Regions from separate parts of the Microbacterium sp. NPDC064942 genome, predicted to be linked through region 1. Evidence: predicted binding sites of a transcription regulator. Region 1 holds the regulator's gene; each other region holds the start of a gene.
What was found. Region 1 encodes LexA, which represses DNA repair genes until DNA is damaged. Its sites were predicted from a motif close to TCGAACANNTGTTCGA; they were not measured.
Positions count from the first base shown of each region.

Region 2: a site for LexA is predicted at 833-848, ahead of ACPEH2_RS10915 (DUF222 domain-containing protein). Genes of this name have one in related genera too.
Region 3: a site for LexA is predicted at 923-938, ahead of ACPEH2_RS02705 (HNH endonuclease signature motif containing protein). Genes of this name have one in related genera too.

Region 1 covers NZ_JBMWDR010000011.1:29,986-32,251, reverse strand. Annotated here, with positions in the region: gene metE (5-methyltetrahydropteroyltriglutamate--homocysteine S-methyltransferase) at 1-872, shown strand, start outside; gene lexA (transcriptional repressor LexA) at 929-1,594, opposite strand; gene ACPEH2_RS14785 (LysM peptidoglycan-binding domain-containing protein) at 1,872-2,266, shown strand, end outside.
Region 2 covers NZ_JBMWDR010000006.1:37,031-39,296, reverse strand. Annotated here, with positions in the region: gene ACPEH2_RS10930 (PD-(D/E)XK nuclease family protein) at 1-36, opposite strand, end outside; gene ACPEH2_RS10925 (hypothetical protein) at 58-243, opposite strand; gene ACPEH2_RS10920 (hypothetical protein) at 240-638, opposite strand; gene ACPEH2_RS10915 (DUF222 domain-containing protein) at 878-2,266, shown strand, end outside.
Region 3 covers NZ_JBMWDR010000001.1:565,313-567,578, reverse strand. Annotated here, with positions in the region: gene mfd (transcription-repair coupling factor) at 1-858, opposite strand, end outside; gene ACPEH2_RS02705 (HNH endonuclease signature motif containing protein) at 1,016-2,266, shown strand, end outside.

The DNA.
Region 1 (2,266 bases):
TCGCGCGCGTCATCGCTCTGCAGGAGGACATCGGGCTCGACGTCCTCGTGCACGGCGAGCCCGAGCGCAACGACATGGTGCAGTACTTCGCCGAGAACCTCGACGGGTTCGCCGTCACCCGCAACGGGTGGGTGCAGTCCTACGGCTCCCGCGCGACGCGCCCGTCGATCCTGTGGGGGGACGTCTCGCGCCCCGCACCCATCACGGTGCCGTGGGCGGCCTACGCGCAGTCGCTGTCCGCCGCGCCCGTCAAGGGCATGCTGACCGGACCCGTCACGATCCTCGCCTGGTCCTTCGTCCGCGACGACCAGCCGCTCGGCGAGACGGCCGACCAGGTCGCCCTCGCGCTCCGCGACGAGATCGCCGACCTCGAGCGGGCGGGCATCGCGATCGTGCAGGTCGACGAGCCGGCGCTCCGGGAGCTCCTGCCGCTGCGGACCGCCGATCAGCCGGCGTACCTCGACTGGTCGGTCGGGTCCTTCCGGCTCGCCACCGCGGGCGCCGCCGACGAGACCCAGATCCACACGCACCTCTGCTACTCCGAGTTCGGGGTCGTGATCGACGCGATCGCGGCGCTCGATGCCGACGTCACGTCGATCGAGGCCGCTCGCAGTCGGGGCGAGGTCATCTCGGAGGTGGCGGCATCCGGATTCGCCCTCGGCATCGGACCGGGCGTCTACGACATCCACTCGCCGCGCGTGCCGTCCGTCGACGAGGTGTCGTCGCTGCTCGAGCGCGCCGTCGCGGAGCTCGACGTCCGTCGCCTGTGGGTGAACCCGGACTGCGGTCTGAAGACGCGCGGGTACGACGAGACGGTCGCCTCCCTCCGCCACATCGTCGCGGCGGCTCGCGCGGTCCGCGCCGGGGTCTGACGCCGCAACGAAGAGAGGGGATGCCGCCCGGCATCCCCTCTCTTCGTTGCGCGCCGTCACACGGCGCGCAGGACCGCGACGACCTTGCCCAGGACGACTGCGTCGTCGCCGAGGATCGGCTCGAAGGCCGAGTTGCGGGGGAGCAGCCACGTGTGACCGTCGCGCTGGCGGAAGGTCTTCACCGTCGCCTCGCCGTCGAGCATGGCGGCGACGATCTCGCCGTTGTCGGCGGTGGCCTGCGAGCGGACGACGACCCAGTCGCCGTCGCAGATCGCGGCGTCGATCATCGAGTCGCCCGAGACCTTCAGCATGAACAGTTCGCCCTTGCCGACGAGCTGACGGGGGAGGGGGAAGATCTCCTCGACCTGCTGGTCGGCGGTGATGGGGACGCCGGCGGCGATGCGGCCGACCAGCGGCACCATCGCCGCGTCGCCGACGCTCGGGGCGACGTCCGCCGGGTTCTCGCCCGCCGAGCCCGGCAGGTCGATGAGGACCTCCATGGCGCGCGTCTTGCCGGGGTCGCGACGGAGGTAGCCGCTCAGCTCGAGCTGGTTGAGCTGATGGGTGACGCTCGAGAGCGACTTGAGGCCGACGGCGTCGCCGATCTCGCGCATGCTCGGCGGGTATCCGTGACGGGCGATGGAGCGCTGGATCACCTCGAGGATGGCGAGCTGCTTGTCGCTCAGGCTCTTGCGCCGACGCGTCTGCGGCTTGTCGCTCATGTCGTTCCTTTCGTCACCCCGGGGTCCCTCCGGGGGCACTCGCCTTCGAATGTCGGAAGTTGGTGATGGGCTCTGGTCATCGAAACCGTATCCGGTGTCGATCGGATCGTCCCGTAGCCGACCGCGTGTCGTCTTCGATCGATCTGCGGACAACCGCACCCTTGACAGTCTACGAACTTCGAAGATAGATTCGGAAGAGAACTTCGCACCCGTCCGTCCCGGCCGACGGGCGGGGGCGAAGATCTCATCTGACCGGGGTCACCCCGAGGAGGACACCATGAACTCGATCACCGCGACCACCAGCACCGCGATCACCATCACCACCGCGACTGCGCCTGTCGTGCGCACGCGCCTTCGGATGACCACGCGAGGTCGCCGTGTCCTCGCCACGCTCGCCGCACTGCCCGTGGTCGTCGCTCTGGGCGTCGGCATCCTCTCCAGCGGGGGTGCTCTCGCGAGCGGCGACGCGGGGGCGTCCGCGGGGTCTTTCGACACCGTGACCGTGATGCCCGGCGAATCGCTGTGGAGCATCGCGCAGGACATCGCGCCCGACAGCGACCCGCGCGACGTCATCGACGCGATCGTCCGCCTCAACGCGCTGTCGTCCTCCGCGGTGGACGCCGGTCAGTCGATCGCGATCCCGGCCACCTACTCGGCGCAGGCGGGCGAGTA
Region 2 (2,266 bases), on a different contig from region 1:
GGCGAGGTCATCGGCGCGGGGGTCGGGGTCGGTCATCAGAAGCCTTTCGGTGAGGATTCAGCGCACGGCGTCGTGCGCGGCGATGCGGTTGTCGGCGTCGGCCGTCGGCGAGGGCGGTGACGAGGGGGCGGTCGCCCCGCGTTCGGACAGGGTCTTCTCGACGCCCTTCCATTCGCCCGGCGGAACGTGTGCCTCCCAGAGGTCGAGGTCGCTCTGCCCCTCCTTCTTCGCCCCGAACCTCACGCCGACGTCATGGGCGATCGCGCCCGCGCCGTTCGTGATGACGACACCCTGGTCGTCGGCATCCGACCGCGCGAGCCACGCCACCAGGGACTCGGCTCCTGCCGTCGATCCCGCCGCGGTTGCCAGGCGACGGCCAACACCACCGTGACGCCGAGCACGAGGGCGTTGAGAAACGGGCCGAGGAGCCCGCCGAACGTGTCGCCGACCGCCCCCGTCCGGTCGCTCCAGTGCTCGTCGCCGGGAGCGGCCGCGGTCTGGAAAGCGGCGACGATCGACGCCGCCATCGTCAGAAGCAGGGCCGTGCTGAGGGCGGCGATCAGGACCCAGAGAGCGATACGCCCGGTGAGCCACACCCACCGCCGGTCGCGGAGGCGGATGCTGTCTTCGTCGGTCATGCGAGTTCTCCTCGGCCGTCGCTGGTGCGCAGACGTGTCGGGAGGCGGACGCGCGCGGAGCGGCAGGCGGGGCGAACACCCGCCGTCGGTGCGACGTTAGGGTCCGGCGGGGGCGGGGACGGGTGGGAATGCGGAACCCGGACGATTCCGAACACCCCTGCACCATGCTGGGCCAGTGGGTTATCCACAGGTTGGGGAACACATGTACGAATGTCGGAGGTGTGTGGCATCGTACAGATATGCCATTCGCGACGACGCTGCGAGAGAGTGTCGAGGGCCTCACCGCCCTCGATGCGCTCGACGTCGACGCGTCTGACCTGGCGGCATCCGTCGGTCGTCTCGATGACGACACGGTGCGGACGCTCATCGCCCGCGCGGGGCGGGTGGCCCGCGAGATCGGTGTGCTGCAGGCGGTGCTCGCCGGTGTCGCGGCGCAGCGATCGAGCCGCGAGCGGGGAAGCGGTGGGCTCAGCGCCGAGACCGGGCATCGCACGCCGGTCGAGATGATCCAGGCGACCACCGGCATCACGCGCGCCGAGGCAACGCGCGCCGTGCGAGTGGGTGAGGCGCTGATGGGCACGGGGGATGCCGGGTGGCACGGCGCGCTCGATCGGCTCCTCTACGACGGGGCGCTGTCGTCGGCGCAGTACGGGGCGATCCTGACGGGGCTCGGCGATCCGCCGACGCTCGGTGTTGCAGCGGCGTGGTCCAGGGGAGCGGAACGGCTCGCGGACGAGGCCGACCAGTGGTCGGTGGAACAGCTCACCGCGCAGGCGCGCACACTGCGCGACATGCTCGACCCCGCCGGAGCCGAAGAGCGGTTCGCGCGGCGCTTCGAGCGCAGGTCGTTCCGGCTCTGGACCGACGGCGACGGATTCTCCCGAGGATCGATGGTCTTCGACGACGAGATGGGGCCGTGGATGCGGAGCGTCCTCGACGCCGCCCTCCGCCCCCGCCGGGGTGGGCCCAGGTTCATGACCGACGCCGAACGTGCCGAAGCCGCCGCGCTCGTCGACGACGCGCGGTCGAACGAGCAGCTCTCGTACGACGTGCTCGTCGACGTCCTGCGCGCGGGCGCGCTCGCCACCGCGAAAGACGTGTTCGGAGCGCGTGAGCCCGGCGTGCGCGTCATCGTCACCGAGGCGCCCCGCGACGGGCTCGGGCGTCACGGAGCGACCGGGATCGTCGAGGACGGCGGCTCAGCCCTGCCCGGCTCGGTCGTCGACCGCGCGCACTGCACCGGCGGCCGCATCCGCATCGAGGTGGATGCCGCCGGCACACCCCTCGCCGTCGGACGTGACGAGCGACTGTTCACCCGCGCGCAGCGGGTCGCGCTCGCCGCCCGCGACGGAGGATGCCTCTGGCCCGGGTGCGAACGACCGCCGTCGTACTGCGAAGCGCACCACAGCGTGCCGTGGTCCGAGGGTGGGAGGACCGACACCGACGAGGGCGTGCTGCTCTGCCGGTTCCATCACCTGCTCCTACACAACAATGGGTGGCGCATCGAGCGGGTCGAGGCCGGGTTCGTGCTGCACGCTCCGCCCGGCAGCGGGCGGGAGCCCGTGCCGCTCCGGTCGAAATCGCCGCTGCGATGGCTGTGGGACCCGCCGCCCGATCGTGCCGGATGG
Region 3 (2,266 bases), on a different contig from region 1:
GAGCGGAAGGACGGCGTCGGCGACGGCGGGCAGCAGCGACTCCATGCCCTCGACCGGGATGCCCTGGCTCATCTTCTCGAGCATGGTGCCGAGTCCCGGCATCCGATCCCGCAGTGCGGCGGCCCGCTCGCGGACGGCGTCGGTGAGGAGGAGCTCCCGGCTCGGGAGCAGGGTCACCTCGCGCACCTCGCCGGGCAGGGAGCGCTGATCGGCGACGGAGAAGGCGCGGATCTGATCGATCTCGTCGCCGAAGAAGTCCGCCCGGTAGGGGTGGTCGGCGACGGGCGGGAACACATCGAGGATGCCGCCGCGGACGGCGAACTCGCCTCGTCGCGAGACCATGTCGACCCGGTGGTAGGCGAGGTCGACGAGTCGGTGGACGATGTCGTCGAGCTCCTGCCCGCGGGATCCGAGCTCGAGCCGGACGACACCGGCATCCGTCAATCCCGCCGCGATCGGCTGCAGCGCGCCACGGACGGACGCAGTGACCACGAGGGGGGTGCGACCGCCCCAGTCGGCCGCATCGCGGAGGACGCTCAGCCGCCGGCCGACGGTCTCGGCGCTGGGGCTGAGACGCTCGTGCGGCAGGGTCTCCCATGCCGGGAGGTGCCGGACGACGGCGTCGGGCAGGAGGCACTGCAGGGCCGCGCCGATGCTCTCGGCGCGGCGCCCGGTAGGGGCGACGAGCAGCAGGACGGGAGGCCGTCCCGACGCGGCGCGTCGCTCGAGGAGTCCGGCGAGCAGCGGAGCGTCGAGGCCCGTCACGGCCGAGAAGTCGACGTCCGATCCGGCGCCGTCGAGGGCCTCCCGGAAGCTGTCAGCCTGTTCGAGGGCGCGCACGATCCCGGGAATTGTCACCGGGGAAGTCTACGCGGCGCGTCGGACACCGGGGTCGGCGAGGCGGGCGAGGTGCGTCATGGGATCGAACATGGGTTCCCCTTCGGTCGGGGCGAGAGGATTTTTAGTTCGAAAATACTACTTGCTTACCATCTGAACCAACCCTAGAATAGAACAAATGTTCCCCTTCGAAGACGACTTCGCAGCCACGCTGATGGCGATCGTCGATGACGTCGCGAGTGTGGCACGCGAGGTGGCGTCCGCGCAGATCGCGGAGTTGCGGATACTGGCCGCCGCGGGCCGGTTGGCCGAAGCGCAGACCGCGCAACGCAACGCTCGTGTGCAGGTGCACGACATGGCGTTGCGGTCGATCGCGGCGGAGGTCGGCGGAGTAATGCGAGTCACCGACCGGACCGTGCAGCGGCGGATCGGCGAGGCGCGGACGTTGATCGAAGGCTTCCCGGCGACTGTCGAGGCATGGGAGCAGGGACGGATCGTCCGCGGGCATGCGATCGCGATCGTCGAAACCGGAACGAGCCTGCCGGCGGAAATGTGGACCGAGTTCGAACAGGTCGCGATCAGCCGATGCGAGCGAGACACCCCGAACCGGGTGCGAGGCGAGCTCGAGATCCTCGCCCACCGGATGCACCCCCGCTCGTTCGCGGAACGGCACGAGCAGGCCGCCGCCGGGCGGTGCGTGCGGATCGTGCCGGGGCGAGACGGGATGAGCGACGTCGTCGCAACCGTCCCGACGGTGATCGCCGAAGGGATCCACGACCGGCTCACGCAGCAGGCGCGAGCGATCGTCGACACCCGCGACGAACGCGTCGCTGCGCGCGGGTGTGCGGGTGTCGCGTTCGGGGAAGCCGCCAGCGACGGCGACACTGACGGCGATCGCGACGATGACGCCGCCGCGATCATCGCCACCGACCAGCGGTCCACCGACCAGGTCCGCGCTGACGTGTTCGCGGACTTGCTCCTGGCGGGAGCACCCGCCCTCGATGACACCCGCGACACCACCGCCGGGCCGCTGGGCGCGATCCGCGCACGTGTGCAGGTACTCGTGCCCGCCGCCACCCTTACCGGAGAAGACGATGGGCCATGCGACCTCGCCGGGCGCTCCCCCATCGACCCCGCGACGGCGCGCACATTCGCCGGCGGCACCGGGATGTGGGAGCGCCTGTTCCACGACCCGACCACCGGGGTCACCGTGTCGACCGATTCGTACCGAGTCCCGTCGGGGATGCGCAGGTTCCTGCAAGCCCGGGATCAGCACTGCCGGTTCCCCGGATGCCGCGTCGCAGCCATCCGCTGCGAAGTCGATCACACCCACGACCACGCGCTCGGCGGACGAACCGAACTGTCGAACCTCGCCCACCTGTGCCAGAGGCATCACTCCATGAAGCAGTTCACCGCCTGGAGGGTCCGA